Methylotuvimicrobium sp. KM2: one gene and its partner. The protein of the gene in region 1 interacts with the protein of each later gene in a pairwise test. Links are inferred from orthologs where the notes say so. Each region holds a gene or a part of one and is shown in the gene's direction. Other genes may lie near its edges.

What was found.
Region 2: the proteins of recR (region 1) and recO interact in binary tests that used the Escherichia coli proteins (3 or more experiments, as listed by UniProt). The link is inferred for Methylotuvimicrobium sp. KM2 from one-to-one orthologs.

What each region holds. Positions count from the first base shown.
Region 1 is NZ_CP150634.1:1,778,649-1,794,363, forward strand. The notes cover bases 12,837-15,715. They hold recR (recombination mediator RecR), read left to right. Parts: upstream 12,837-13,917; coding sequence 13,918-14,514; downstream 14,515-15,715. Other genes in these bases: dnaX (DNA polymerase III subunit gamma/tau), read left to right, coding at 12,837-13,596; WJM45_RS07640 (YbaB/EbfC family nucleoid-associated protein), read left to right, coding at 13,593-13,916; WJM45_RS07650 (histidine triad nucleotide-binding protein), read left to right, coding at 14,525-14,863; cysK (cysteine synthase A), read left to right, coding at 14,993-15,715. In the rest of the region: WJM45_RS07590 (DUF3300 domain-containing protein), read right to left, coding at 1-1,100; WJM45_RS07595 (efflux RND transporter permease subunit), read right to left, coding at 1,343-4,393; WJM45_RS07600 (efflux RND transporter periplasmic adaptor subunit), read right to left, coding at 4,405-5,472; WJM45_RS07605 (TolC family protein), read right to left, coding at 5,541-6,818; WJM45_RS07610 (TetR/AcrR family transcriptional regulator), read right to left, coding at 6,805-7,419; WJM45_RS07615 (response regulator transcription factor), read right to left, coding at 7,752-8,399; WJM45_RS07620 (ATP-binding protein), read left to right, coding at 9,261-10,604; WJM45_RS07625 (hypothetical protein), read left to right, coding at 10,710-11,045; more of dnaX, read left to right, coding at 11,968-12,836. UniProt on the Escherichia coli protein: May play a role in DNA repair. It seems to be involved in an RecBC-independent recombinational process of DNA repair. It may act with RecF and RecO.
Region 2 is NZ_CP150634.1:667,456-683,290, reverse strand. Bases 4,798-7,796 are described here. They hold recO (DNA repair protein RecO), read left to right. Parts: upstream 4,798-5,941; coding sequence 5,942-6,652; downstream 6,653-7,796. Other genes in these bases: WJM45_RS02955 (protein phosphatase 2C domain-containing protein), read left to right, coding at 7,408-7,796; pdxJ (pyridoxine 5'-phosphate synthase), read left to right, coding at 6,649-7,404; era (GTPase Era), read left to right, coding at 5,068-5,949; rnc (ribonuclease III), read left to right, coding at 4,798-5,071. Outside these bases: WJM45_RS02995 (DegQ family serine endoprotease), read left to right, coding at 1-1,354; lepA (translation elongation factor 4), read left to right, coding at 1,357-3,156; lepB (signal peptidase I), read left to right, coding at 3,206-3,982; WJM45_RS02980 (DUF4845 domain-containing protein), read left to right, coding at 4,014-4,391; more of rnc, read left to right, coding at 4,388-4,797; more of WJM45_RS02955, read left to right, coding at 7,797-8,145; WJM45_RS02950 (sigma-54 dependent transcriptional regulator), read right to left, coding at 8,408-9,382; WJM45_RS02945 (sulfite exporter TauE/SafE family protein), read right to left, coding at 9,400-10,116; pyrF (orotidine-5'-phosphate decarboxylase), read right to left, coding at 10,427-11,152; WJM45_RS02935 (AEC family transporter), read left to right, coding at 11,305-12,228; WJM45_RS02930 (molybdopterin-binding protein), read left to right, coding at 12,237-13,463; WJM45_RS02925 (ATP-binding cassette domain-containing protein), read left to right, coding at 13,468-15,360. UniProt on the Escherichia coli protein: Involved in DNA repair and RecF pathway recombination.

The sequences.
Region 1 (15,715 bases):
TCTCGATTGCGCCGGTCGGATGGAGTCGGGTTTGTGCCATTAGTGCGCCAGCGCTCTCTTGTCGACACTCTGTCGTTGTCGGAGCGGTTATTTCTCCGTCCGGTGCTTTGGGCTGTTGCTCGGCTGTCATGATTTCGCGTGGCTGCATAACTGCTCCAGCCATGGCTGCGCCGCCCGAATTGAGGCCGGTTTATGTTATCGGTGCGATCGAATTTATTTCGGCGGGTATCGGCATAGCCGTTACCGGAACGTCTGGATGTGCCGAATTGCCGCTGCAGCGAATCATGACGATAGGCAACGCCTCGGCGGTGATTCGAATTATGCCGCCATCTAGGATAGTCGGCGTAACGGATATGTCTTCCTGAAACGAAATGCGGCCTGTGATAGTAGTTATGCCGGCGGTGGACAACCACGGTCTGGCGTCGATACCAGTCGAAACTGCTGAAAAAAAATCCCGGCGATACGAAGATGCCGCGTCCCCAGCCCCAGTTAAAACCTAGATTCAAATGAATGCCGGGCGGCGGCCCCCAATAAACAGGAGCGTAACCGGGCCACCACCATGAACCGTAAACGACCTGTGGATTATAATAAGGCACATAGACGACTTGAGGGTTGGCAGGTTCGATAACGATAACTTGATTTTCGCGTACGACTCGCGCATTGTTTGTCGAATTGAGATTGCCTGCCTCATAGGCTCGTTGCCGCAGGTTCTGAACGCTATCCATGACTTGCGCTTCTTGAAATAAAAACGCGTCACCGAGCGCTCGCGTCCAATTCAAGTCTTCATTCATTCGGTTTAGGATTTCCGGAAATGCAACCAAGGCTTTGACGCTGGGGTCCCAGGCTTGATGTTCGACGGCAGTCACAGCCTGTTCGCCTTCGAGACCCGGATTGGCTGCCGACCAACGGGCCGCTTCGACGACTTCTAAAGGGTAGGTGGCCGCCACCAGTATTTGCGATAATAGCACGTCCGGATATAATGCGATCGGCGCCAGCATTTGGTCGAGTTCGGCCTGGCTGAAAGCCGGATTCTCTTGTTGAGCGGATGCGGTCGGCACGTAAGACATTAACGCGACAAGCAGCATGATAATCGTTTTCATCGTATATGCCTCCAGGCTTGGGCCTTGGCGGGTTGGGCAGGGAAGGTAAGTGATCGAAGGAGGTCGGTGTCGGTCAATTTCCCCGCGTTTGGGTAATTGTTACATTTGACGCTTAATCTCTGCTGAATAAGGAGCGCAACCGACGCCTTCGTCGTCCCTCACCTAACGCTAGGTGAGGGAAAGCCGGCGTCGTTCAAGTTGCCGTTGTCCTTTTTCGAAGTCTGCAACCGTCCCGCAGAGAGTTATTTCGCCGCTGTTTCGGCTTTTACCCCAAAAAACAACGCATACAACACCGGTACGGCGATCAGTGTCAGCACAGTTGCGAAGGCTAGGCCGCCCATGATCGTGACTGCCATGCTGGCAAAGAAGGCGTCGGTTAACAATGGGATCATGCCGAGTATAGTCGTGCCGGCGGCTAGGAATACCGGGCGAAGACGGCTAACGCCGGCGTCGACGATCGCGGCATGGCCGTGTTTGCCTTCGTCGATTTGCGCGTCGATTTCGTCGACCAGTACGATCGCATTTTTCATTAGCATGCCGGACAAGCTCAACAGACCGAGTAGGGCCATGAAGCTGAATGGCTGATTGGAAATCAGCAAGCCGATCACGACGCCGCAGACCGACATCGGCACGACTAGCCAGATGATCAGCGGCTGACGCACTTTGCCGAACAACAAAATACTGATGATGAGCATGACGACGAAGCCGACCGGTATCTGAGCGTTGAGCGCGTTTTGTGCGTCGGTCGAGCTTTCGTATTCGCCGCCCCATTCGAAACGATAACCGGACGGAAGCGGGATGGCTTCGATTTGCGCGCGGATGCCGCGGAAAGCTTGATCTGCGGTCAACTTCGGTAGCGGGTCGGCCTGAGCGGTCAGTGTGCGCACCCGGTTGCGCCGGTGTATCAAGGTATCCTCGCTGACCGTTTCGAAACGCTCGGCGATTTGCGCGATCGGAACATAGGATTGGTCGGCATTACTCCAAACGAGGCGATCGCGTAATTGTTTGGCATCCCGCCGCTCGGCATCCGGCGGGCGAACGACGATGGGGATTTGTTTGTCGTCCTCGCGGTAAGTGCCGGCCTGGACGCCGGTGCTGGCGAATTGCAAGGCCAGCGCCAAGTCGCTCAAACCGGTGCCGGCGATGCGCGCGCGTTCGGGGTTGTAGACCGGCTTCATCACTAGCTCTTTTTGCCGCCAGTTCGTGCGCAGATCGATGAGATTGCCGTCGGCGCGCATGATATCCAAAGCTTCTTTGCCGAGTTGGCGCAGCACGGCGGAGTCGGGACCTGAAAAACGCGCTTCTATCTTCGCGCCGCCTCCGGGACCGAACATCAGTCGTTCGGTGCGGATTTCGGCATTGGGATAGGCGCCACTCAGTTCATTTTTCAATTCCGCGGCCAAGGCAGGAATGGGATCGAGGTTTTCGGTGCGGATAATCAATAGTCCATAAGCGCTGTTCGGTTGTTCCGGCGCGTAAGTCAGCATATAACGGCTCGCGCCTCGCCCGATGAAGCTTGCCACCGAAACGACGTCCGGTTTGGCGCGGATGATTGCCTCGATTTCGCCGATATCGCGCTCGGTCGAGCGGATATCGCTGCCTTGCGGCAATTGATAGTGAATATAGAACAACGGGGTATTGGAGTCGGGAAAAAAGGCTTGCTTGACCATGCCGAAACCGGCGAAGCAGGCCGCAGTCAACAGAACCATAATCAACGCGGTCAAGGTTCTGGCTTTTAAGGTGCCGGTTAGGATTTTTCGGTAGGCTTGATAAATCCATGCGCGATAAGGGTCTTCGCCGGTTTGCTCGACCTTCAAGAACAAGTGCCCGAACAGCGGGGTGACCGTGATCGCCAAAACCCAGCTCAGCAGCAGCGACATCGCGATCACCGCGAATAGCGAAAACAAAAATTCGCCAGTGACGTCCGGCGACAATCCGATGCCGGAAAAGGCCATGATTCCGATCACGGTCGCGCCGAGCAACGGCAGTTGGGTGCGTTTGACCGATACGGTCGCGGCATCCTTGCCGTTCATGCCGTGCTGCATGTTGATCAGCATGCCTTCGGCAACCACGATCGCATTATCGACCAGCATGCCCATCGCGATAATCAACGCGCCAAGCGAAATGCGCTCCATATCGATATGAAAAACGCGCATCAAGAACACCGTGCCGAGCACGGTCAGCAGCAGCGTCGCGCCAACGATCAAACCGACTCGCCAACCCATCATCAAACACAGCGACAAAATCACGATCGAGACCGATACGATTAGATTGACGATGAAATCATCGATCGATTGATCGACGACTTTGTGTTGTTCGTAAATCGGATGAATCTCGATCCCTAATGGGATACGCGGCGCCAGTTCGGCTAGGCGCGCCTCGACCGCCTGGCCGACCGTGACGATGTTGGCGTCGGTGACGCCCGAAATCGCCAGCGTGAAGGCCGGCATGCCGTTGAAATGCACGAGATGATCCGGTATTTCGGTCGGTTCGCGGCGGATTTCGGCCAGATCGATCAGGCTGATTTGTTCCGTGCTGCCGGGACGGCCGATGCGCAGCGCTTCGATCGCGGAGACCGAATCGAAGCCGGCGGCGGTGGTAATGCGGATGCGCCGGTCATCGATCGTGACCGCACCGGCATCGGCGATTCTGTTTTCCGAGGAAATGGTATTCAAGACCTGAGCCATCGGCAGACCGAAACGCGCGAGCCTGGCATTCGATACCTCAACATAGATGGTTTCGGTGCGCATGCCGGCGGTTTCGACTTTGGCGACATTGGTCACGGTCAGCAGCTCGCGGCGTAAAAATTTGGCCAGATCCAAAATTTCTCGGTCGGAAAATCCGGGAGCGGTGATCGCATAAAAAATTCCGAATACATCGCCGAAGTCGTCGTTGACGGTCGATGGATTCGCGCCTTTTGGCAAGGTTTGTTGAGCATCGCCGACTTTGCGCCTCAGCTCGTCCCAGACCTGCGGCATCGTACGGCCGTCGTAGATATCCTTGATTTCAACTTCGATTTCGGAAATGCCGGGTTTGGATTTCGATTTGATATGCTTGATTTGTGGTAATTGTTGAATCGCCGATTCCAAGGGTTCGGTGACTTCCAGCTCGACTTCTTCGGCCGTCGCGCCCGGATAAGGCGTGATGACCAAGGCTTGTTTGATGGTAAAGGCCGGGTCTTCGAGGCGTCCGACCGTGGACAGGCCCCACAGGCCTCCGATCAGGCAAGTCAGGATGATCAGCCAGGTATTGACCGGGCGTTCGATGGCCGCGCGCGCGATATCGATAGACATGGCGATGGTCCTTAAAATCCGGTAAAACGGCGTACCGCCATGCCGTCGTGCAGCAAATGGCCGCCGGCGGTGACGATATGTTCGCCGCCGCTCAAGCCTGATAATACCGGTACGCGGCTGGCGGCGACGGCTCCGATATCGATAATCTGCGGCGAGACGGTTTCGCTCTGCGGGTCAAATAGCCAAACCCGGGTCTTGCCATCTTCGTCGGTATCGATTGCCGAGAGCGGGATCGTGATTTCGGTCGAGCCGTTGACCAAAGAGCTGCCGACCGAGACGCTGACGGTCATGCCCGGTAAAATCGTCATGTCGTTCGTGCGTTGCAGCTCCAGTGTCACCTCGTAGGTCTGCGCGACCGCATCGGCTTCGGTGGCATGTTCCAGATAGCGTAGCGGCAGGCGTTTACCGGGCTGGCCCGGAAACTCCGCCTCGATATTCATTGCATCGGCAAGGCCGATCAGTCTGATGAGATCTTCCGGCACATTGATCTTGACATGCAAGGCGCTAACGTCCTGGACTCGGACCACGGCTTGGTGGGTTGCGACATGGGAGTGTATGTCAAGCAGGCGGCGCGTGACCAGCGCATCGAATGGCGCGGCGATCCGGGTATAGGAGAGATTGCGGCGGGCATTGTCCAGTGCGACTTGGCGCAGTTTAAAGGCGGTCTCGGCTTCGTCCAACATGACCTTCGGTATCGTATCCGAGGCCGCGAGATTGCGTTTGCGATCGACATCGAGTCGTGCGAAGGCGTATTGTGTTTTGGCTTCTTGTTCGTTCAGGCGAAAATCGGTCGGATCAAGCGCAGCAATCAAGCCGCCTTTGGCAACCACGGTACCTTGTTGTACCGGCAATTCGGCCAGGCGTCCGCCGACTTGAAACGAGAGGTCGACCGTTTTTAACGCGTCCACGCGGCCGACGAAGCGGCGTTGCGCTAGCGCCTCGGTAACCTTGACCGTTTCGATACGCACGGTGCGGACGATTTCTTGTTCAGGCTCTCGGTTGTTATTGCCGCAGGCGCTGATTAGCGCGGTTATAGCAAGTAATAAAACAGCATGTCCGATGGGCTTGGATTTCCCCATGTTACGATTCCTTTGCAAAGATAGGTAGAGTGTCAAGATGACGATGATTCCGAGAGGCGTTGAGCAGATTACAAAATCCCGAGCGCACGGCGCAAATTCAGTTTCGCCAGCTCCGCATCGTAACGGGCATTATTGAAGTTGTTGTGCGTCGTGATTCTGAGCTCTTCGGCTTTCAACACTTCGGTCTGCGTGGACAAGCCCTGCCGATAGCGTTCGCGGTTGACCCGCAAATTTTCATCGGCTTGAGCGATCGCTTGTTGGCTGACCTCTATACGCTTTTCGGTTTCCTGAATGTCCAGCCAGGCGCGCCGGACTTCAAGTCCGATCATGCTGGCCATATCATCCCGCTGTGCCTGCAGTGCCAACGCCTGTCTATTGAGCGATTTGCTTTGGTGATGGGTGCCGCCGTCGAGTTTCCATTCCATGCCGACATTGACCATCCACATGCCTTCGAAGGCCATGTAACGGTTTTCCTGGTATTGATAGCCGCCGTTGACCGCGACTTGCGGTAATAGGCCGGCTTGAACGCTTCTGGCTTGTTCTTGCAAGGCGGTGATTTGGCTGTTTAATGCGTTAAGCTCAGGACGTTGGGCGAGCGCCTGGGCAGATAATTCGTCCGGTGCTCCGCCGGGCTGTTTAGGAAAGCGTTCTTCCAGTTCGACAGGGTCGTCGAGTCGGCGATTCAGTAAGCGGTTGTATTGCGCTTTGGCGATATCAAGCCGGTTGCTGTATTGCACGACGAGTTGCCGGGCATTGGCGTATTCGACTTCGGCGGCCAGTCGGTCGTTTTTCGACACCATGCCTTGGCTATGTAAGCGTTCGACATCGGTGGCGTTAGCTTTCAGCGTTTCGGCGTGGCTTTTCGCTACTTGCAGTGCGCTTTGCGCGCGTAATACGGACAGGAAAGTTTCGGCGATCTGCAGTTTAATCGTCAATGCGGTTGCGACTTCATTTTGTTGTGTCGCCGATAAGGCGGCTTCGGCTGCATCGATACCATGGCTGATGCGTCCGCTTGTAAAAATGGGGACCGATGCAATCACTTCGGCTTGGCCGCTGCCGGCTTGCGACATTGGAAATTGAGCTGCTTGGCCTTCAATCTCGGTTTTCGCGGCGGGGGTTTCGCTCAATTGAGTATAGCCCCCTTTGATGTTGAGCGAGGGTAGGCGTTGATTTTGGGCCGAGTACAGTTGTTGTTCGGATGCCTCGGTATCGGCCTTGGCCGATTTAATTAGGTGGTTTTGGTTCAATGCCTGCTCGAAAGCTTCTTCTAGTGTTTCTGCTTGAACGCAAAAAACCGGCAATATTGCCAACAATACACTGTATTGTTTAATGCTAATCGGTCGCATTCAAAACACCTCGCAGGTAAAGCGCAATAACTTGGTCGACCAAGAGGCGCTTTTGTTCGGGAGAGGGTGGTGCACTGATGCCGAGCAAGCATTGAAAATGCAAATCGCCTTTGAGCAGGCTGAAAAATGCATCGGCCGCAAATTCAATATCGGGAATATCAATGTGCCCGCTAGTTTTCAAATTATGGAGATAATGCTCCAATTGAGTTAGTGCTATTTTAGGCGCGCTGTCGTATACGACTTGCCCAAGTTCAGGAAAGTCTCGGCATTCGGCGATTACGAGCCGGTAGATTGCCAGGGCCTCCTCGGTAAAAATCAAATCGATAAATGCTTGGGCGATTTCACGAAGATTTTTTTTGATGTCGTTCGAATCGGGTGTGATTTCGGCCATGGTGTCCAGTAAGGATCGGCACAATTCAAAAATGACCGCGGAAAAAAGCGCGTTTTTATTATCGAAATGTTGATATAGAGTCGCTTTAGAAACCGGCGCTTCTTTGGCGATTTTGTCCATGCTGACTTGATGAAAGCCATGTTTTAAAAACATGCGGGTCGCGCCTTCGATGATCGCTTCTCGTTTAGGCTCACAGGGTTCCGATGACATAATTAGGCTCAAGAATAGATTTATCGGACAATACTAAACTAAACAGTTTAGTTTTAAAAGAGGCTATTATTATTCTACAAAAAGCATTTCACCATGAAGATTATGAAGAATAAGGAGTAAATTCAATAATTTGTTATGCGTTTGTATGGAACTTTCGCTCACCCAAGAGGTTAGCGTGAATGTTTAGGTATTCTCTTGAAATGCTCCATGAACTTCATGTGCTTCATGGTTAAACTATCGAATTTAGGATTCTGCTCGGTGATGATTTCTTACCGTCGATATCCACGCCAATGAGTAGGCAAGGCTAGTTTCTTATGCGGTTTTACGGTTTATTATGGCGAACTTATTTCTTTTAGAAGTAATGCTAGATGTAGCCGGTCCGGTATTTCTAATTTATTGAAAATAGAGGTTAAATGGGCTTTGACCGTTCTTTCGGATATGTTGAGCTTGGCTGCGATTGCTTTGTTGCTTTCGCCGGTTTTGATAAGCTCGGCTACATCTAATTCGCGTTTAGAAAGCAGGGTTAATTTATTTTCAACATCCTGCCGGTGATGTCGATTTTTTCTTATGTCTCCGCTTAACTCTGACAGTGCATTGATTAAACGAGGGATTAAATGTCTTTGTATCCAGATATCCCCTGTCAATAGGTGGTTCGCAGCTTTCAGGAGTAATTGGTCGACGGTATCCATTTCGCAATAACCGGAACATCCGGAAGCCAAGGCTTCGATTTGATTGTCGTCGGACCAATTTTGGCCTATGACAAGCACTTTAAGGTTTAGTTGCGCTAGTGAAACTAACGTGGAAAAACTGGAATCGAGAAGTTCCGCATCGATAACGACCAAGTTGATAGCCGCGTGAGCGGTATTTTCAGAAACTTTGTTCAGATCATGCAAAATTTTGATTTTATGTTCCTTACTGAGGATGCTCGCCCAGCGTTCGGCTTGATTTGGAGCTTCGGATAAAATAATAATATGTGCCACTTTTGCCTGATTCCTTAATTAATCGCCGGCATAAGATTTGCCTATGTAATAGCTCTCGCGTTTAGGAGGGCTTGCGATCGGCTTGGATGCTTGGATTAATTTGTTTCGATTATACCGGCGAATGACAATATAAGGTACGAGTTATGATTTCTTCATGCAATTCGATGGATTAATTTTTACTTTCTCTGTGGTCGGCAATCGGAACAAGTCATGTGTACAGAGGTATAGGGTAGTATCTGTGAATGTGACTTTAGAGTGAGAATAGGGTCGATAATGATTTCTCAAAATACAAAATAATACCTGATTAGCAAGATGCTTCAGCTTGCCGAAGCCAAGTGTCCGAGCTGGGGTTAGTCGTAGTCGCAAAAACTAAAATATGCTGTTACCCAAGCTCCAGCTTGGGTAACCTGTTCAGGAAGCTCTAGCTTCCCGATAATCAAGAAAGATTTAACGAGCGAGCGAGTCGGGGGTGATTGAAAATGCGCGGAGGTTGTGTCGGTCTCAGGAAGCTCTTGCCCTGAGCGCAGCCGAAGGGGGAGCTTCCGGTGTGTCTTTCCCAAGCTGGAGCTTGGGAAAGAGCGTGATGTGGGTTGGCCGTTTTTAGCTTGACGCGCATGTCTTGCGAACCCCGACCTGCTAGGGATATGCTGATCTTTGGGCTTTAGCTGAAGAAACTTGCTAATCAGGAAATAATATGCCCCGAACGACTATTTTCTTGATCAGAGGTGAAACTTCCAGCTTCCTGATAGTCAGAATAAAACTTACAAAATGCGTTTTACCATGAAGGTCATGAAAAACAATGAGTTAATTCAATGCTTAGGATAAAACCTTTCTTTCTGTCACTTGCTACTGTGGTCTGCTTTGAATTCTAAATCGCTCAGTTTTCGTTTATTGGTTTCCGCCGGCGTCGTCTTAGCCTCGTTTTTTATATTGGTTGCCATCGTCTTGGAGCAAGGCTATCGAGAAAGCGCCGAGCAAACGCTCCGGGAAAACTTAAAAATTCAAGTTTACTCGTTGTTGTCGGCTGCTGAGCTGACTCGAGCCGGACGAATCAAGATGCCCAAAGAGTTACGAGAGCCGCGCTTCTCGAATCCAGGGTCCGGCCTTTATGCTTGGATACAGCCGGTCGATGCGGATGTCGTGTGGTTTTCCCCTTCGGCAATCGGTTTGACCGCCTCTTCAGCACCGGACATGGATTCTGGTCAATTTGTATTTTTGCTCGACGAACAGGGTCGTTATGTATTGCATTACAAAGTGATTTGGGAAAATCACCGAGGCAAGGAGCAAAAATATATTTTCAGCGTAGCCGAGGAAAGTATGTTTGTCGCTAAGCAAGTCGATCGATTTAAAACGGCATTAGGTTCTTGGTTGCTGGCGATGGGCTTGATTTTAATTTTGATTCAATTTTTAGTCCTGCGCTGGGGCTTGAGTCCGCTTCGTTTGATCGTAAGAGACCTGGAGTCGATCGAACGAGGAGAAAAGTCTCTTCTTGACGGTAGTTATGCTACTGAATTGCGAGGATTGGCTGGAAATCTTAATGCGTTGATTAGCAGCGAGCGGGCACATTTAGAACGTTATCGCAATACGTTGGCCGATTTGGCTCATAGCTTAAAGACCCCGCTGGCTATTTTAAGGGGGAGTATTGATTCGCCGGTGTTGGATAAAAAGACTGTACACGATCAGATTTCTCGTATGGATGAAATCGTGGAATATCAACTGCAACGGGCAGCGGCTAAGGGCGAAAAGAAGATAACCGGCACAATGGATGCTGCTATGGGAGTTGATAAGATTATAGCGTCAATGAAAAAAGTACATGCGGATAAGCCAATTGTTTTTGAGATCAAAAAGCCTGATAAATTTAAGATTTATTGCGAACAAGGGGATTTTTATGAGATCGCCGGTAATTTAATCGACAATGCTTGTAAATGGTGCGATAAAAAAGTCAGGGTTAGTATTTTGAATAAAAATCAAATCAAACAAGACGGCTTTTCGTTTTTATTGCAAATCGAAGACGACGGCCCGGGAATTCCTGTAGATCATCTAAACGATATTTTTAAACGAGGCGTCCGGGCCGACCAAAATACCGATGGGCACGGGATAGGCATGGCGGTGGTTAATGAAATCATCGATTTGTTGGGAGGGCAATTGTTGGGCGATAAAAGCCAAAGTTTGGGCGGCATGCGCTGGAGGGTTTATTTGCCGTAAAATTTATATGAGGTTTTCAGTTAATAATTTATACTGTTAGCTAAACTTCTTTAAACTATTTCTATAGTTTTTTGGCTAAATTAAAGTTTCTCCGGGGATGTATCCATGAACGAACCTAAATTATCATTTCCTAATGAATTAACTGAAAATGGCAATAAACCGGAATGGAGCGGCGGGATTTACTCGAGACTTAAAAAAGAGCCGCAAATGAATTGGGATAAAAATCCGGTCGATATTACGGGTTTTTTAAAAAAAGAACCGCCTGCCTCGACAGTTGAGGGTGAGCCGGTCGATTGGAAAGAATATGCTGTTCCCGAAATGAATGAAAAAGAAAAATTACTGAACGAATTGTTGCTGGAAAAAGATAAAACCATTGCGGCCAAAGATGAAATTATCGATTTACAAAGGAAGTTGATCGAGCAATTGTTGAAAGACCGCTAAGGTTGAATCATTAACCTTCTCGGCGATAATGCTTTTTCGATAATTGAATGTGATGAAGGGATCAGGGTAAACGCATTAAAATAATTAATATATCAATATGTTATCTTGTTGCTTAGAACGCTTAGTCAATTCAGTTTAACTTATGGTACCCCTCCCCGGGCCCCGTTAGGCCGCGCCGAGCACTGGCGATTTTGCCGAGAATAGCCCGTTAGGGGAGCGGCAGGGATGCCGCTCGTTTTCGGAGGGCTAAGGATAGCCCTTCCGAAAACCCTCGGCAAAATCGTCAGCGCGCAGGATGCAGCGGCCTCCGGGTGTCTGCTGACTCGCGCCATCCGGGCGCTCGCACTTCGTGCGCCTTTGGCGTCCCAATCCGCTCCCGGCGGATTGGTCTTTTGGATACTTTTCTTTGGACAAGCAAAGACAAAATCGCCTGGAGCGATTTTGAACAGCTTTAGCTGGCCCGCGGGGCGAAACCCAGGGATGGGTTTCGCAGCAGTATCGCGGTTGTCGGTCCGCGAACCGACTACACATAAGCGTCGCGATAGCGACACAAAGCGTTATTTAAATCCTATAGTTAACCAAGAAAAAGGAATATTTTAACTATCTGATTTTCTATAGTGGTTTAATGCGTTTGCCCTAATGAAGGGATAGGGTGGCGAGACAAGTACATTGGATTTAGTTTAGCAAAGTAAAATAAATTCAAATTTACGGTTGAATTAAACGAATGATTCAAGGATAATGCCCGTTCTCAGCCAATCAGGCTGTTAAGTAATTATGGTAACCGTGTCGGTCCTCCCGCAACGATACGCTGTAAACCCCGCCAGGCCCGGAAGGGAGCAACGGTAGCAGCGGATTCGTGTGCCGGGATGCGGCTGGCAAGGTTACCGCCCAATCTTAAAGTAACCTTCTCTCCGAGTCTGTAATGACTTACCAGGTTCTCGCCAGAAAATGGCGGCCTCATAATTTCTCCGAAATTGTTGGTCAAGAACATGTTGTCAAATCGCTGATCAATGCATTGCAACATGATCGTCTACATCATGCCTATTTATTCACCGGTACGCGCGGCGTGGGTAAAACCACGATAGCTCGAATTCTCGCCAAGGCCATCAACTGCGAAAACCTTCAAGGTCATAATCCTTGCGGCGAATGTAATGTCTGCATTCAACTCGACCAGGGCCGCTTTCTGGATTTAATCGAAGTCGATGCCGCTTCCCGAACCAAAGTCGAAGATACCCGAGATTTGCTCGAAAATGCGCAATATGCGCCGAATAGCGGTCGTTACAAAGTCTATTTGATCGATGAAGTCCATATGCTGTCGGGGCATAGCTTTAACGCCTTATTGAAGACGCTCGAAGAGCCCCCGCCGCACGTCAAGTTTTTGCTGGCGACTACCGATCCGCATAAAATTCCGGTGACCGTGCTATCCCGCTGCCTGCAGTTCAACTTGAAAAGAATGCTGCCGGAGCAAGTCTTCAAGCAAATGGAATTTATTCTTCAGCAAGAAGGCATCGAATCGGAATCGGCGGCACTCAGATTGCTGGCACGCGCGGCCGACGGGAGTATGCGCGACGGTTTGAGTTTGCTCGACCAAGCGATTGTTTATGGCAATGGCAAGGTTGGTCTCGACGATGTGTGTTTGATGCTTGGAACCATTGCTCAACATCCCGTCAACGATTTGCTGACCGCCTTGGCTGCTGCCAATGCGCAGGACATGCTTAAAGTGATCGGCGAAATGGCCGATTTGACTCCCGACTTCGGCGATGTATTGCAACAAATTTTGCAAGCGCTGCATAGGATCGCGCTTTATCAAGCGGTGCCCGACTCTATCGAACACGAGTTCGATGCGGATATGATTGTCGAGTTGGCTAAACTTTTCAGCCCCGAGGATATTCAGCTTTATTATCAAATTGCATTGATCGGCCGGCGCGATTTGGATTTAGCTCCCGATCCTAAAAGCGGTTTTGAAATGGTCATGCTGAGAATGCTTGCCTTTAAGCCTTCCTCGTTGCAGACGTCAACTACATCGGTCCCGCAACCGGCATACAGCGAGCCGGCAAAAAAACCTACAAATAAATCCGTTCCATTGCTCAAGGGTGCCGAACACGCTATAAAACCCACGGACGCTTTTGAGCCCGGTCCGTCCGGACCGGATACAAGCCAATGGGCCGACATGATAGCCGCGATGAGGATCGGCGGAATGACTCGCGAATTGGCGAATAATTGTGTGTTGCAAAGTATTGATGATAAAGTCTGTACATTGCTGCTCGACCCGGGGCATAAGCAATTAAGCGGCGCCCGAACGGTAGAGAAATTACAAAAATCGCTGCAGGATTTTTGCGGCAAACCGATCAAGCTCAACATTATTACCGAGAAAGCCGAAGTCGATACGCCGGCGGTACAATTACAAAAAGACCGAGAAGATTTGCAGCGTTCGGCGGTCGAGGCTATCGAAAACGACGAGACGGTACATGCGCTTAAAGAACGATTCGACGCCAGAATTTTGCCCGGAACGATAGAACCGGTCGCTCAACAAGACAGGAGAGACACATGAAAAATGCCCTAGGCTCATTAATGCAACAAGCCCAAAAAGTGCAGGAAGAATTGAAAAAAGCCCAGGAAGAACTTGCGCTAATGCAAGTACAAGGCGAATCCGGCGGTGGCCTGGTAACGGTCGTGATGACCGGTAAACGGGAAGTGAGAAAAGTCAGCATCGATGACTCGTTGGTCGGCGACGACAAGGATATGCTGGAAGATCTAGTGGCGGCAGCAATTAATGATGCAGTTCATAAAGTTGCTAAAATGAAGGAAGAAAAAATGTCCGCATTCACTTCCGGTTTTCCGATGCCTCCCGGTTTTCAAATGCCGTTCTGATATGATCAGGCAGGGATTGCTCGGGCAATTGATTTCGGATTTATGCGCCTTGCCCGGTGTCGGCCCTAAATCGGCGCAGCGAATGGCGTTTTATTTGTTACAGCGAGACAGGGATGGAGCTATACGATTGGCTGAAACGTTATTATCGGCCAGCAAAAAAATCGCATATTGCGAACAATGCAGAACCTTGACCGAGGACAAGCTGTGTCGGCTGTGTGCCGATAAATCCCGCGATTCATCGATGGTTTGCGTTGTTGAAAGTCCGGCCGATGTTTGGGCGGTCGAGCAAGCAGCAACTTTTAAGGGCGTTTATTTTGTGTTGCATGGACACCTATCTCCGCTCGATGGCATCGGTCCCGAAGAAATTGGATTGAATTTACTGGAGAATAGATTGGCGGCAGGCGATGTCGGCGAAATTATTTTAGCGACCAATTCGACCGTCGAAGGCGAGGCGACCGCACATCTGATTGCCGAGACGGCGAAGAAATATCAAGTCAAAGCCACGCGTATTGCACATGGCGTGCCGATGGGCGGCGAATTGGAGTATATCGACAGCGGCACGTTATCGCACGCGTTTAACGGACGCCGTCAAGTTTGAGGAGCTTACGATGACAGATTGTTTGTTTTGCAAAATGGTGAGCGGCGAGATCAAGCCGGATACGGTTTATGAAGACGATAAAGTCTTGGCGTTCAGGGATATTCATCCGCAAGCGCCGGTTCATATCTTGATCATTCCGAAAATTCATATTGCCACGTTGAACGAGCTTAACGATGCCGGCTTGGCCGGTCATCTATTACTGACCGCAACGAAGTTGGCGGCTCAGGAAGGCTTGTCCGAGGACGGGTACCGGACCGTCATTAACTGCAACGAGCATGGCGGCCAAGCGGTCTATCATCTTCATCTGCATTTGCTCGGCGGACGTTCGATGCGCTGGCCGCCGGGGTGATGGGTTCGCAATAAACTCTTCGCATAATGCCAAGTCGTCAGAATTCGATCGGCAAGAAAAAACTTGCCAGGTTAGGACCAATAATGAAATCATCAGGCCCTCGTCAAGTTAATAAAAACAGGAGGGGGTATGAATATTTTCGATGACAATTCATTATCGATAGGCCGTACGCCATTAGTGAAACTAAACCGTATCGCCGGCAACAAGGCTACGGTATTGGCCAAGATAGAAGGCCGGAACCCGGCTTATTCGGTCAAATGCAGAATCGGCGCGGCGATGATTTGGGATGCCGAACAACGTGGCATCTTGAAACCCGGCATCGAAATCGTCGAGCCGACCAGCGGCAATACCGGTATTGCCCTGGCTTATGTCGCCGCAGCGCGCGGTTATTCATTGACGTTGACAATGCCTGATACGATGAGTATCGAACGGCGTAAAGTCTTGGCCGCGTTCGGCGCCCAATTATTTTTGACGCCGGGCGCCGAAGGCATGAAGGGCGCGATTCAGCGCGCCGAAGAAATCGTGCAAAGCGATCCGGATCGTTATTTTATGCCGCAGCAATTTAAAAATCCGGCCAATCCCGCGATTCATGAAAAAACCACCGGCCCTGAAATTTGGAACGATACCGACGGCAGTGTCGATGTTTTGGTTAGCGGGGTCGGTACCGGTGGAACGATCACCGGTGTGTCGCGCTATATCAAACAGACCCAAGGCAAAAATATCTTGTCCGTCGCGGTCGAGCCGAAGGAAAGTCCGGTGATTTCGCAAAAATTAGCGGGTCAAGAGCTGCAACCGGGGCCGCACAAAATTCAAGGTATCGGCGCCGGCTTCATCCCGGATACGCTCGATTTG
Region 2 (15,835 bases), 1.1 Mb from region 1 along the record:
AAACGCTGCAGCGCAACTGCCCGACTTTACCGGGATGGTCCGGGATAACGGCAAAGCCGTGGTCAATATCAGCACCTCCCAAAAAGCCCCGGAGAATGAAGTAACGGGCTTTCCCGGAGAGCCTCAACTACCGGAAGGCATACCTCCGGAACTGGAAGAGTTGTTTAAACATTTCTTCCAAGGGCCGGGAGGCGGCATGATTCCCAGGGAAACCAATTCGTTAGGATCGGGATTTATCATTTCCGGCGACGGTTATGTGCTGACTAACCATCATGTCGTCAAGGACGCCGATGAAATCATCGTTAAACTAACCGACAGACGCGAATTAGTCGCTAAACTGATCGGGTCGGACTCACGAACCGATGTCGCACTGTTAAAAATCGATGCTGAAAATTTACCTTCGGTTGCCATCGGCTCCCCTGAAAAATTGCAGGTCGGCGAATGGGTACTTGCGATCGGTTCGCCATTCGGCTTCGAACAGTCGGTCACCGCCGGCATCGTCAGCGCAAAAGGCCGCAGCCTGCCCGGCGGAAATTATATTCCGTTCATTCAAACCGATGTCGCTATTAATCCGGGCAATTCGGGCGGACCATTATTCAACATGGAAGGCAAAGTGGTCGGCATCAACTCTCAGATTTACAGCCGGACCGGCGGCTTCATGGGACTTTCGTTCGCGATTCCAATGGATGTCGTCATGAACGTCGTCGACCAGCTCAAAACGAAAGGCAGCGTATCGCGCGGCTGGCTAGGCGTGCAAATTCAGGATGTCACCCGAGAATTGGCCGAATCGTTCGGCATGAAACGTCCTGTCGGCGCCTTGATAGCCAAGATTATCGCCCAAAGTCCGGCGGAAGCTGCCGATCTTCAAATAGGCGATATCATTGTCGAGTTCAATGGTCAAAAAATAGAAACATCCGGAGACCTGCCGCCACTAGTAGGCATGAGCCCGATCAATGAAAAATCCAAACTCACCGTTATTCGCCAGGGCGATAAAAAAGTAGTTAAGGTTAAAATCGGACTACTACCGGAAGAGGATGTTCAGCAAGCCACCACGAAAGCCGCACCGAAACCGGACAATCGCCTCGGCATCAGCGTCAGTAACCTGAATGAAGAACAACGCGAACAAACCCAAGTCTTGAAAAACGGCGTGTTAGTTCAGAATGTCGGCAAGGGACCGGCAGCACAAGTCGGGATCCAACGCGGCGACGTAATTTTAAGGATCGCTAATAATGTCATTCGAGATGTGGCTGATTTTGATAGAATAGTCAAAAATCTTCCGGCCGGCCAATCGATTGCTGTATTAATACAGCGGCGGGGCAGCCCGGTCTTTTTGGCCATTAAACTAGATAAATAAACGTGGATTTAAAAAACATAAGAAACTTTTCCATCATCGCGCATATTGACCATGGCAAATCGACACTGGCCGACCGCTTCATTCAACTATGCGGCGGCTTGAGCAACCGGGAAATGGCGGCTCAAGTCCTCGATTCGATGGATATCGAGAGGGAACGCGGTATTACGATTAAGGCGCAAAGCGTCACCTTGAATTACCAAGCCAAGGACGGCATTACCTATCAACTGAACTTCATCGACACTCCGGGACATGTCGACTTTTCTTACGAGGTCTCAAGGTCCCTAGCCGCCTGCGAAGGTGCATTATTGGTCGTTGACGCTGCTCAAGGCGTCGAAGCGCAAAGTGTCGCGAATTGCTATACCGCGATCGAACAAGGTCTGGAAGTTGTCCCAGTATTGAATAAAATCGATCTTCCGTCCGCCGAACCCGAACGAGTAATGGCCGAAATCGAAGACGTTATCGGTATTCCCGCCGATAACGCCCTCAAAATTAGCGCTAAAACCGGCGTCGGCGTCGAGGACGTGCTGGAGCAATTAGTTCAATTAGTCCCGCCGCCTTCCGGCGACGAAAAAGGACCGTTGCAAGCACTGATCATCGACTCTTGGTTCGATAGCTATCTGGGCGTAGTGTCGCTGATTCGGATCGTCAACGGCAGCATCCGACGCAAACAAAAAATCACCATCATGTCGACCGGCAAGTCGTTTCTTGTCGACAAAGTCGGCGTGTTTACACCGAAGCGACTGGAAAAAGACACCCTTAATACCGGCGAAGTCGGCTATATGGTCGCTTCGATCAAAGATATTTTCGGCGCGCCGGTCGGCGATACGATCACTTCGACCGACAACCCGGCCGATGAGCCATTAGCCGGATTCCAAAAAGTCCAGCCGCGCGTATTCGCCGGCTTATACCCGGTATCTTCGGACGACTATGAAGACCTGCGAGAAGCGCTGAACAAATTACAATTAAACGACGCATCGCTGCAATTCGAACCTGAAACTTCGCAAGCCCTGGGCTTCGGTTTCCGCTGCGGCTTTCTCGGCATGCTGCACATGGAAATCATTCAAGAACGACTCGAGCGCGAATACGATATTGACCTGATCACCACGGCACCAACCGTTGTCTACGAAGTGACCACCCACAACGGGGAAGTCTTAATGGTGGACAACCCGGCTAAATTGCCCGATATCGGCACGATCTCATCGATTAAGGAACCGATTATCCGCGCCAATATTTTAGTTCCTCAAGATTATTTGGGTAACGTTATCAATCTATGTATCGAAAAACGCGGCATTCAAAAAGACATGCAATACGCCGGACGACAAGTCTCATTGAATTATGAATTGCCGTTGAGCGAAGTCGTGCTGGATTTTTTCGACCGTTTGAAGTCGGCCAGTCGCGGCTTTGCTTCATTCGATTACGAGTTCCTGCGTTTTCAAGAGGCTTCGCTGATCAAACTGGATATCCTGATCAACGGCGAAAAAGTCGACGCTCTGTCGATCATCGTTCATCGAGACATCAGCCAAAACCGCGGACGCGATTTGGTTGAAAAAATGAAGGACCTGATTCCTCGTCAGATGTATGAAGTTGCTATTCAAGCCGCGATCGGTTCAAAAATCATTGCCCGATCGACAGTTAAAGCGATGCGTAAAAACGTGACTGCTAAATGTTACGGGGGAGACATCACTCGTAAGAAAAAACTCCTGGAAAAACAAAAGGCCGGTAAAAAACGCATGAAACAAGTCGGCAAGATAGAAATTCCGCAAGACGCTTTTCTTGCAGTACTTCAGGTCAACAAAGACTAACCTGTATTCTTATACGCCGACCAATTTTTCACTTTTTGCACCTTTGACCATGAATTTCGATTTTTCATTTTTTTTAGCGATCGCCACTTTATTGACCGGAGCGATTTGGGGCGGTTATTTAACCTACCTTAAATTCGCCAGCATCGACCCGCCACCGGAAAACGAGCCGATTATAGTCGAGTATGCTCGTTCGTTTTTTCCGATCGTGTTGATCGTTTTGCTGCTCAGATCGTTTTTGGTTGAGCCGTTTAGAATCCCTTCCGGGTCAATGATGCCGACCTTGCTGATTGGAGATTTTATTTTGGTGAACAAATTCACCTATGGCATACGATTACCGGTCATTAACAAAAAAATTGTCGAAATAAACCAACCCCAACGAGGGGATATCGTGGTATTCCGCTACCCTAAACAACCATCGGTCGATTACATCAAGCGCATCATTGGCTTACCGGGCGATCGTGTCGCTTACGATAAAAAAAACCTCTATATTAATGGCCATCCGGTTAAACGCGTTTCACTCGGTATTTATGAAGGCGTCGGCCAAGGAGAAAGCATGACCGGCACCGAACATTTTCTAGAGAATTTAAACGGTATCGAACATAGCATTTTAATCAGTCCCGGCGCGCCCTCGATTGACGGCGTTTATGTTGTACCCGAAGGCCAATTTTTTGTAATGGGCGACAACCGCGACAATAGCAACGACAGTCGCTATTGGGGTACCGTACCCGAGCAAAACCTAGTAGGAAAAGCATTTTTTATATGGATGAATTGGGATTGGCAACATAAAGGCGTCGGCTTCGACCGTATCGGCACAATCATTCAATAAAATCCCATTCTTTATCTTATAGGGGACGAGCATGAAAGCTTCCTTGCAACGCCAAACCGGACTAACGCTCATTTCGACTGTATTGCTTCTGGGCTTGATCGGTTTTTTTACGCTATTGATCTTGAAAATCGCGCCGATCTATATAGACCATAGTAAAGTGGTCAATTCACTGGCGGGTCTAAAACAGACTGTCGACATTCAGACGAAGAATAAAAACGAAGTCTGGAATGCCTTAGACAAGCGCTTTAACCTCAATTACGTTTATAACGTCACAAAGGATGATGTCAAAATAACCAAACAAGGCAATTATTTGAAAGTTGAAATCGATTATGAAGTCGTCGAAAAGATTGCCGGTAACTTGAGTGTGCTCGTCGAGTTTAATGAAGTCATCGAGGTGGGTGTAGAGTGACGAGAGACCCTGAGATACTTTGTAAAAAACTGGGTTTGCACTTCAATAACATGCAGTTGTTTAAAATGGCGCTGACCCATCGCAGTATGGGCGCGCACAATAACGAGCGACTGGAATTTCTAGGCGACTCGATACTCGGCTTCGTGGTCGCCGAGAAACTGCACGAAATGTTTCCGGAAGCCAGCGAAGGAGTCTTAAGTAGACTCAGAGCCAGCCTTGTCAATCAGGGTGCGCTCGCCGACTTGGCAAGAAAGCTTCATGTAGGCGATTATTTAATTCTTGGCTCGGGAGAACTGAAAAGCGGCGGCTATCGACGCGACTCGATCCTATCCGACGCTGTCGAGGCGATTATCGGCGCCTTGTTTAAGGACCAAGGCATTGAAACTTGTCGTCAATGGGTTCTGGATATGCTTCAGGACAGACTCGACAGCTTATCGCTCGATAATTGGCAAAAAGATCCAAAAACACAATTACAGGAATTGATGCAATCTAAAAAACTGGACTTACCCGATTACACCTTAATAACGATGTCCGGTCTACCGCATGAACAAACGTTTAAAGTGAAATGCACGATTCCATTATCGGACAAATCGTGTATCGGTTCCGGCGTATCAAGAAAAAAAGCCGAGCAAGACGCTGCTGAACAAATGCTGGCACTATTGAAGCGAGAACAATCATGAAATGCGGCTATGTTGCGTTAATCGGCCGGCCCAATGTCGGCAAATCCACGCTGATGAATCATTTGCTAGGCCAAAAAATCAGCATTACATCGAGAAAGCCGCAAACGACCAGGCACCGCATTCTTGGCATCAATACAACCGAAACCGGCCAAGCAATCTATGTCGATACTCCCGGAATGCACGATAACGAAAAACGCGCACTCAATCGTTATCTCAACCGAACAGCGGAAACCACTTTGGTCGGCGTCGAGGTCATCGTTTGGTTAATCGATGGACTTTCCTGGCAACCTTATGACGATTTGATTTTCAAAAAACTGGAGCAAGCCGGCTTACCGGTCATTCTAGCGGTTAATAAAGTCGATAAAATCAAAGACAGAGACACTCTGTTGGCATTTTTTGCCGAAGCCCAAAAGCGCTTTGCTTTCGAACATATCATCCCGATTTCAGCACTAAAAAAGACCAACCTGCAACAACTGGAAACACTCGTCATGGAGTTGCTGCCGGAACGCGACCTCATTTATCCCGAGGATCAGATTACCGACCGTCCGGAACGTTTTTTGACCGCTGAAATCATTCGAGAAAAATTGACCCGCCGACTCGGCGACGAGCTGCCTTATTCGTTGACTGTCGAAATCGAACGCTATGAAGAAAATCCCGAAATCACCAAAATCTATGCCGTGATTTGGGTCGAGCGTAGCTCGCAAAAAAGTATCGTGATCGGCAAACAAGGCGAAATGCTCAAGAAAATCGGTTCCGATGCCCGGCTCGATATCGAAAAACTAATCGATCAAAAAGTTTATTTACAGTTATGGGTAAAAATCAAACAAGGCTGGTCCGACAACGATCGAGCGTTGCGAAGCTTGGGCTTTAATGATTGAGACTGTTGTTTCATTGCAACCGGCTTTTATCCTGCACCACAGGAACTTCCGAGAAAGCAGCCTGATCGCCGAGGTATTGACTCGAGACTTCGGTCGGCTCTCGGTTCTAGCGAAAGGCGTCAGAACACCGAAATCTAAACTAGGTCCCTTTATTCGTCCGTTTGTTCCTGTACTATTGTCATTTGCCGGCAAATCGGACTTAAAAACTCTGACGCACATCGAACCCTGGCAAACGGCACCGAAACTGCATGATCTCGCACTGTACAGCGGATTTTATATCAATGAACTGGTCACTTATTTTCTGCATCCTTTCGATCCACACCCTGAAGTGTTTCTACTTTATCAAAACGCCTTAAGCGAGCTATCGAATACCTTAGAGCTGGAACCCGTACTCCGGGTTTTTGAACTTAACCTACTGACACAAGCCGGTTATGGCTTGCAGTTCGATGTAGACAACCTTCAGCATCCGGTTTCGCCCAGTAAGAAATACCGTTTCAATGCCGAGTCGGGGCCGGTCGAATCGGAGCAAGGAAATTTTGCGGGAAGTACTTTCCTCGCACTGGAAGCACGTTCATTCCCGGACAGCGCCACGCTGACCGAGGCTAAAAAAATCATGCGCTCGGCAATAAATTTTCATTTGAATGGGAAGCCGCTCAAAAGCCGAGAGGTTATTTCCAAAATCCTCAAACACTCGCATTCATGAACCACAACGATATTCTACTTGGCGTCAACATCGACCATATTGCCACGTTAAGGCAAGCTAGAGGCACTCAGTACCCTGACCCGATCCAAGCTGCATTGATCGCCGAACAAGCCGGCGCGGACGGGATTACCGCTCATTTGCGCGAGGATCGTAGACATATTCAGGATCGGGATATTTATCTACTGCGCGACATTATCCATAGCCGCCTGAACTTGGAAATGGCCGTCACCGACGAAATGATTGCGATAGCACTCGAAGTCAAACCTTACGCTTGCTGCCTCGTTCCGGAAAAGCGCGAAGAACTGACGACCGAGGGCGGTCTTAACGTGGCCGAAAATCAAGCACGCATGAACGATGTCTGCCTTCGGCTCGGCGAGGCGGGAATCGAAGTCTCCTTATTCATCGACCCGGATCGGCGTCAAATCGACGCTGCTGTGAAAGCGGGCGCGCCAGTCGTAGAATTGCATACCGGGCGTTATGCCGATGCGGAAACATCAAGCAGTCGCTCCGACGAGCTAAAGCGCATTCAATCGGCCGCGCAATACGCAAACAGCGCAGGATTACAGGCCAATGCCGGACACGGACTCAATTTTCACAATGTCGAAGCGATTTGCAAAATCCCTGAAATTGTCGAATTAAATATCGGCCACGCCATTATCGCCCAAGCGGTTTTCTCCGGTTTAGCCAAAACTATCGGGGACCTCAAACAATTGATGCGACAAGCTCGATTACAAAGCTTGATCTCCAAATAACCGATGAAATTACAATGCTTTCAATTAACCTCGGCCGGCGACCGAGAAGTTAATCAAGATTCGATGGGGCGCATTATACAAGACGATTATGCCTTGTTTATTGTTGCCGACGGACTCGGAGGCCATCAGTCGGGTGAAAAGGCTTCCCGATATTTTTGCCAAGGCTTATTAAAATTAGTCAATCAGTACCGGAGTCATCTTGCTCAAGCTCCCGGTGAAACCATGACGGCATGGTTTAAATCGGCAGTCGAAGAAATGAAAAAGCTTTTCGGCAACGATCCATCCGCATCGGAAGCGCATACCACCTGCGCATTACTCTATATCGACCCGAATCAAACAATCACAGCGCATTGCGGAGACTCCCGAATTTACCGGATGAATGCGAATAAAGTTCTATGGCGTACGAAAGATCATTCAATCACGCAGCAACTGTTGGACGAAGGATCAATAACCGAACAAGAAATGGGCTTGCACCCTGAGCAAAACCAATTGACGCGTAGTGTAAATATCCTGCAAACTCATCTCCCCGAAATCCATGTTTACCCCCCAATAAAACTGGGCGAAACATTTCTCTTATGTACAGACGGCTTCTGGGAGTACGTTAAGCCCGCCGAATTACTCGATTTAGCACAACCCGATAGCGGTAAAATCGAACTGGGGAAATTTGCCCGATTGACGGTTCTCAGAGCAAGAGGCCACAGCGACAATGTGACGGTGCAATGGGTAAGATGTCTTGGATAAGACGCATAAATAGCGACGCTACGAACATCAAGACTGATCTTTGGCGCGCATATCCTGTATCAAAACGACACACCACATCAAAAGGGGTCTATTGATTTAACAATAGCCCCTATCGCTCAAATCTCGAAATACATAAAGCCCGGCACCGAATATACTCATCGCACTTCAAATTTCGGTACCGTCGAAATTTGAAGTGCGAAAGATATATGATGCGCGAAAGGGAATATATCAGTACTTAGAGCAGATTTGCTCTGAATTAAAACTAGGCGGCCAAGCCGTGTTTTTGTATACGATATAGCAAGGTGTCTCGGGTAATGCCTAATAAGCGTGCTGACTTGCTGCGATTGCCGTTGGTTCTAGTAAGCGCTTGATTGATCAAGTCCGCCTCTAGAGAGTCCAATTGGATTCCGAAATCAGGCAGTTTAAAACTCGGAATACCGCCTGCATCTGCTGCAAGGACCTTTTCATCAATATATTCAGCAAACTCATGCGGTAAATTATCGGGCTCGATAACTTTTCCAGCCAACAAAATCGACAGTCTTTCGCATAAATTTCGAAGTTCTCTTATATTACCGGGCCAACGATAGCGAGTTAAAACTCGAATCGACTGTTTACTGAATTTTGGGGCTTCGAGCGAATGGGTCTGCGCAAAATGCCGAACAAAATGAGTAATCAGCGGTTCGATATCTTCGGTTCTTTTCGATAGTGGCGGCAACTCTAGCGGCACGACATTTAAACGAAAGTACAAATCCTGCCTAAAATGTCCTGCGCCGATTTGCTTGACCAAGTCTTGGTTACTGGCCGCGATGATTCTCACATCGACACGGTAAGGCTTGGTTTCTCCAACGGCCAGGCATTCGCCCAATTCCAAAAAACGCAATAATTTTGCTTGAATCGACAGAGGTAACGAATTAATTTCATCCAAGAATAAAGTTCCGCCATCAGCGGCTTGAAAGATGCCTTGCTTGTTAACGTTAGCTCCGGTGAATGCACCTTTTTTATGCCCGAATAACTCAGACTCCACTAAGCTCTCGGGCAAGGCGGCGCAATTCAGCTTGATAAACGGCTTATTAGCACGAGCGCTTTCTTTTTGAATGGCGGAAGCCAGCACTTCCTTACCGGTACCGGTTTCTCCTTTGATGAAGACAGTTACATCGGTACAAGCAACCATTCTAGCGCTACGAAGTAGAGAATCGAGTGCGGGAGATTTCCCAATTATCGAATTAAAATGATCCACAGGAGCCTCTCCTAAAATTATAAGTGTTGTAATCTCATGGGATTAAGCCATGGCAGAGCGGCCAATAATGCGAGCGCAATCATCAATAAGCCGACCGTCTGCTTAAAGTATTGCATTCTAGATAACCTTGTTAGTGTGCTGGTAATTATACCGACACTTATCACGGCGGGTAAAGTCCCAAAACCAAAAGCCAACATCGTCAACCCACTACGAATTATATCACCGGTCGTCGCGGCCAGCGCCAATGCCGCATAGACAAGGCCACAGGGCAACCAACCCCAAATCATGCCGAATAAAAAAGCTTGCTTGCACGTTTTCACCGGAATAAGGCGGCGGCCATAAGGCTCAATTAATTTCCAAAAACGGGCGCCGGCTTTTTCGATATAAGCAAAACGCGGAAACCACCCAGCGATATAAAGTCCGGCGCTGGTCATGACCGCTGCCGAAAGCACCTGCAACACCCTATGACCGTGACCTTCGCCAAAAGGCATCGTTAATATCGCTTCAACAACACCTACCAACATACCGGCCAATGCATAACTGCTAATTCGGCCCAGATTATAGTTCACCACATAAGGAAAAAGCTTGGCCTTAGAAGTACGGACCTCCGGTTTAAGACTTAGCGTAAGCGTCCCGATAATCGACCCGCACATGCCGATGCAATGCATGCTGCTAAACAACCCCATCGCAAAAGCGACAAAATAGGAGGCATTAAAGGCGATAGTATGTTCCATAGGGGGAGAACATTAGCATATTTATGAACTTAAACAATATTTAGTTTTGAAAAATTGAGGGTTTTGACTCATCTTTTTGCGTTAAATAACACAGATCAATTACTTATGCCGCATAAATGAATAAATACTCCCTTTTGATTGAAAAACCGTACAAGAATAAATGGTATGGGGTGTGTCTATCGAGGACCGCCGTGAACCCATCCATGGGGGCTTGACGGCAGCAATCCCTGCTGCCGACATCCTCGCTAGCCACACCCCATACCTTCATAAAGTTAGCTGTTTTTTGAGTATAAAGGGAGTAGATAAAAACTCATTTAAAAACCGACTGAATTTGCATCTGGATTTTTTCCGCCATCGATTTACGATCTTCGGCATCTCGAATCGGACGACCGACCACAATATAGTCGGCCCCGTTAAGGAAAGCTTGCTCGACACTGACCACGCGCTTCTGATCGTCCTCTTCCCTATTGTCTACCGGCCTAATACCTGGCGTGACAACCAACAAACGATGATCTAACTCCTCCCTTAACATAGACGCTTCCAACCCTGACGAAACGATACCGTCACAGCCGATTTGCAAAGCCCGCTTGGCGCGCGATAAAACCAAATCGCGTATATCGCATTGAAACCCCAAATCATCGAGATCCCCCCTATCCAAGCTAGTTAAAGCGGTCACCGCCAGCACTTTTAATTGTCCTTTTTCCTTCGCGGCCGCCTCCATAATGGCATCGTTACCGTGAATAGTCGCCAGGTCGACACCTTTGCTACTTAGCGCGCGAATTGCACGCCCCACCGTTGCCGGCACGTCAAAAAATTTTAAATCGACGAAAACTTTTTTGTTCTGTCGTTTCAACCATTCGATAAAGCCAAAATAATCCCCGGACATGAACAGCTCCATGCCGACTTTATAGAAAATCACCGAATCACCTAATTCTTCAACCAAGGCTTGAGCTTCAGGAATACTCGGCACATCCAACGCCATGATTAAGCGCTCGCGGACAGGAATGGATTTTTCAGAAATAAAAGTTTCGGTCATGAGCAAGTATCGATATGCAATAAGAAAAGCCCCTATATTACCGAAACTTAATTCAACAGTGAATGTTAAAATAGCGCTCAACTACTCCACCCTGCCAAAAGCGCATATCAAATGCGCCTTTACTGCATTACAACCAAGCATTTAACGCATTTATGATCTTCACTCTGCTGCAAATGGCCGGATTAATCGCCTGCGGTATCGGTTGGCGCCGGCTTCGTCCAGGCGGACTTAGCTCCGAACAAGTCCGACCGGTTTTAACATCGGTGGTCTATTATTTGTTTTTACCTGCAATGGTATTGGAAGTCCTGTGGCGTTCGAACATAGGCGTGCAATCTCTACAATATACTTTCCTTGGTACTTTAAGTATCGCTTTTGCAATGCTTTGTATCTGGTTAATTGGGCGAGCCCTTAATATTCAAGATAAAAAACTTGGCGCGATTATTCTGGTCACCGCATTCCCCAATGTCACCTATCTTGGCTTGCCCGTTTTAGAAGAAACCTTCGGGCATTGGGCCCGTTCGGTCGCCATACAAATCGACTTGTTTGCTACCGCGCCTTTTTTATTTACTGTCGGCATCATGACTGCCCGGCATTTTGGCGAAGACCACAGCCAAAAACACAAACCGATTTGGCTCAACCTCAACGCTCCGCCTTTTTGGGCTGCCTTACTGGCGGTGATTTTTAATTTGAATCAGATTGCAGCTCCCGAGTGGTTATTGGGGATTCTACAGAAACTTTCGGCCGGCGTCGTACCGATCATGCTTTTTTCATTGGGTTTGGCATTGAGCTGGCAAAGTATCACTTTGCGTAATCTACCTTATGCTCTGCCGATTATTTTGATTAAACTATTTTTAATGCCGTGGTTTGCCTTGCAAGTATCGGTATTTTCAACGTTGGATGAGGCGCATAAGGCCGCAGCGATCTTGGAAATGGCCATGCCCAGCATGGTATTGGGCATTGTTTTTTGCGACCGCTACCGGCTAGACAGCGCTCTCTATGCCATGGCGGTAACGCTCACCACCGTCTTGAGCATGGTTACTCTACCTTTTTGGTACCGCATCATTACCACAACTTAAGTTCATTCATGAATCCGACCCTAGAAATTTTCTCGCAAGGCGAAGAAATCGTCACCGGACAAACTGTCGACACCAATGCAGCCTGGCTTTCCCAAGCCTGCGTAAATATGGGTTTTACAGTTTCCAGACATACCGCCGTCGGCGACCGACTCGATGAGCTCATAGCGCTCTTAAAAGAAATCTCGTCTCGCGCCGATTGCTGTATCTGCACAGGGGGATTGGGCCCTACATCCGATGATTTAACCGCTCAAGCCGCCTCCTTGGCTTTCTCTATGCCCTTGCAATTCGACACGATAGCTTTCGATCAAATTGCCGGCTTTTTTAAAAACAGAGGCAGAACCATGCCTGAAAGCAATCGAAAGCAAGCCTATCTGCCTAGCGGAGCCTTACGCATCGATAATCAATGGGGAACCGCACCCGGGTTTACTTTACAATACAACCGTTGTCGATTCGTCTTTTTACCGGGCGTCCCGTTCGAAATGCGACATCTATTCAATGAATTTGTTAAATGTTTTTTTGAACGTCATTACACTCTTAGCCCCAATCAATTGATCACTCTAAAAACTATCGGTATCGGCGAATCCGACATACAGACAGCCATCGCAGATATTACAATACCTCCGGAAATTCAACTCGGCTTTCGGGCCGGACCGGATCATATCGAAACAAAACTTCTCGCCCCCGCCCAATATCCTCGACAGAAACTCGACGTTTATATTGATACAATAAAAAGCCGGCTAGGTGATTTTATTTTCGGAATCGATGACCATCGCAACCATTGCGATGATCTACCTAGCGCGATCGATAGAATGATGCGAAACCAACAACGAACGGCGATCTTCATTGAAACCCTAAGCCAAGGACTCATGGCAGCGAAATGCGCGATTGCCAATGACTGGCTTTTAGAAACCCATTACCAAAGAAACCCCGCACATTTCGCCAACCGATTTTCCGTCGCTCTTGACGACATGGACTTGCCAAGCCAAGCGAAAATCATCGCGAATGCGGCAAAAGATCAAAGCGGCGCGGATCTTGCGCTCATACAGATCTACCGCGAAAACAATGCAACCGACACCCCGGACAACCGCGCCATTACGATTTACAACGCTTTGTTAAGCCCCGAAGGCTTGCGACATTCGACTCATACGATCGGCGGCTCCGTTAAACGAAAACAAAACCAAGCCGCGTTGCTGGCATTGGATTTATTACGACGCTATTTACAAAACACAAATTAACATCATGCCTTTAATTCGACTAACCAATGTTTCAATCGCCTACGGAACCCATGCATTGCTGAATAATGCCGATTTTCAACTGGACCCGGGGGAGCGCGTCGGACTTCTTGGCAGAAACGGCGAGGGAAAATCCACGTTAATGAAAATTATCGCAGGAAACATCCAACCCGATCACGGCGAAATCTGGCTTCAACCCGAATTGAAACTCGCCTGGTTAGAACAGGCTCCGGAATTGGTTGGCGAATCTACCATTTACGATGCCGTAGCCGCCGGACTGGGCGAATTAGGCCAATGGATAACCCGCTACCATGCTCTATCCACCCAGCTAAATAATGCCGACGACAAAACCCTGCAGGAACTTGGCGATCTACAGCATAAACTGGAATCCAAAAACGGCTGGCATTTTCAACAACAAGTCGAATCTACGTTAAGCCGACTCAATCTGCCGGGAGAACTCCCGGTGAAAAGCTTATCGGGCGGCTGGAAACGTCGAGTCGCCTTGGCGAGGGCTTTAGTCCTCGAACCTGAATTGCTGCTTTTAGACGAACCGACCAACCATCTGGATTTGGAGAGCATCACATGGCTGGAAGAGCAATTATTAAATTTTCAAGGGGCCGTTTTATTCGTGACTCATGATAGATTCTTTCTACAAAAATTGGCTACCCGTATTGTCGATCTCGATCGCGGCAATTTAACATCCTGGCAAGGCACCTATGACGACTACCTTCGCCGAAAGGCATCCTCGCTGGAAGATGAAGCTAATCAAAATGCCGAATTCGACAAAAAACTGGCTCAAGAGGAGGTTTGGATTCGCCAAGGCGTAAAAGCGCGGCGCACCCGTAACGAAGGACGGGTTCGAGCACTCAAGAAATTACGCGACGAACGCGCGCAACGCCGCAATGTTCAAGGCACGACCAAACTATCTTTGGATCGCGGCGACACATCCGGCAAAAAAGTTATCGAAGCAACCTATCTTTGCAAGTCTTTCGACGGGAAACCGGTGGTAAAAGATTTTTCAACACTCATTCAACGCGGCGACAAAATCGGTTTGATCGGCCCTAATGGCGCAGGAAAATCGACACTGTTGAAACTTTTACTCAAGCAATTAGAACCGGACAGCGGCACCGTCGAACAAGGCACTCGCCTGCAAGTCGCCTACTTCGACCAACTGAGAGAACAACTCGATCCGGAAATGACTGTCGCCGATTCGATTGCCGACAGCAATGATTATGTCGAAATTGCCGGTAACAAACGCCATGTCATGTCATACCTCGGCGACTTTCTGTTCGCGCCGGCGCGAGCACGCTCGCCGGTCAAAAGCCTGTCCGGCGGGGAAAAGAATCGCTTACTCCTTGCTCGATTGTTCACGAAACCGGCCAACCTGATCATCATGGACGAACCCACCAATGACCTAGATCTGGAAACCCTTGAGCTATTGGAAGAAAAACTAGTCGATTATGACGGTACTTTATTATTAGTCAGCCATGACCGGAGCTTCCTGGATAATGTCGTTACCAGCGTACTGGTTTTCGAAGGCGGCGGCGTCATAAGCGAGCACATCGGCGGCTATAGCGACTGGCTAGCAAATTATCGAAGCGCCAAAGCATCCGATATTCCTGCTAAAAAAACTGTAAGCGCCGAAAAAAGAATCAGCAATGACACGCCGAAAAAGAAAAAACTCTCTTATAAAGAACAAAAGGAATTAGATGACCTTCCGGACTTGATCGACCGTCTTGAATCCGAACAAATGGTCATTAACGATAAAATCAATGCACCCGATTTTTATAAAAACGACCCTAGCTTGATCGCCGAGACGCTTGAGAGACTAAAAACCATCGACAAAGAAATGGAACATGCCTTTCAACGCTGGCATGATCTCGAAGCCATGACTCATTAAAAATTAAAATTCATTGCATCATAAGCAATACTGTCTTATCATTGTCGGTTTCCATCTGCCGATGGATCAAATACCGGAGAGATGGCCGAGTGGTCGAAGGCGCACGCCTGGAAAGTGTGTATACGGCAACGTATCGAGGGTTCGAATCCCTCTCTCTCCGCCATCTGCTTTTTTAATTCCTTGATATACAAGGGACTTTTAGTAAGCTCTATTCTCTACCGTACTTTGTACCGTACCCCTGGCTTGGAAAAGTATAAAAAAACCATCCGCAATAGCTGCCGGTGGATTTCATAGGTGCATGGTCGGCTTTAAAAGAAAGAAAGAAAAAAAGGTAAGTGGTATATACAACATTACAACAATAATAATATATATATCTTCTATCCCTTTATTTATCTAGCCTCAGACGTGTTGTAGACCATTTACAACACGCTACAACAGCTACAACACGCCCGGTTTTACTGGCTTGGCGAAAATA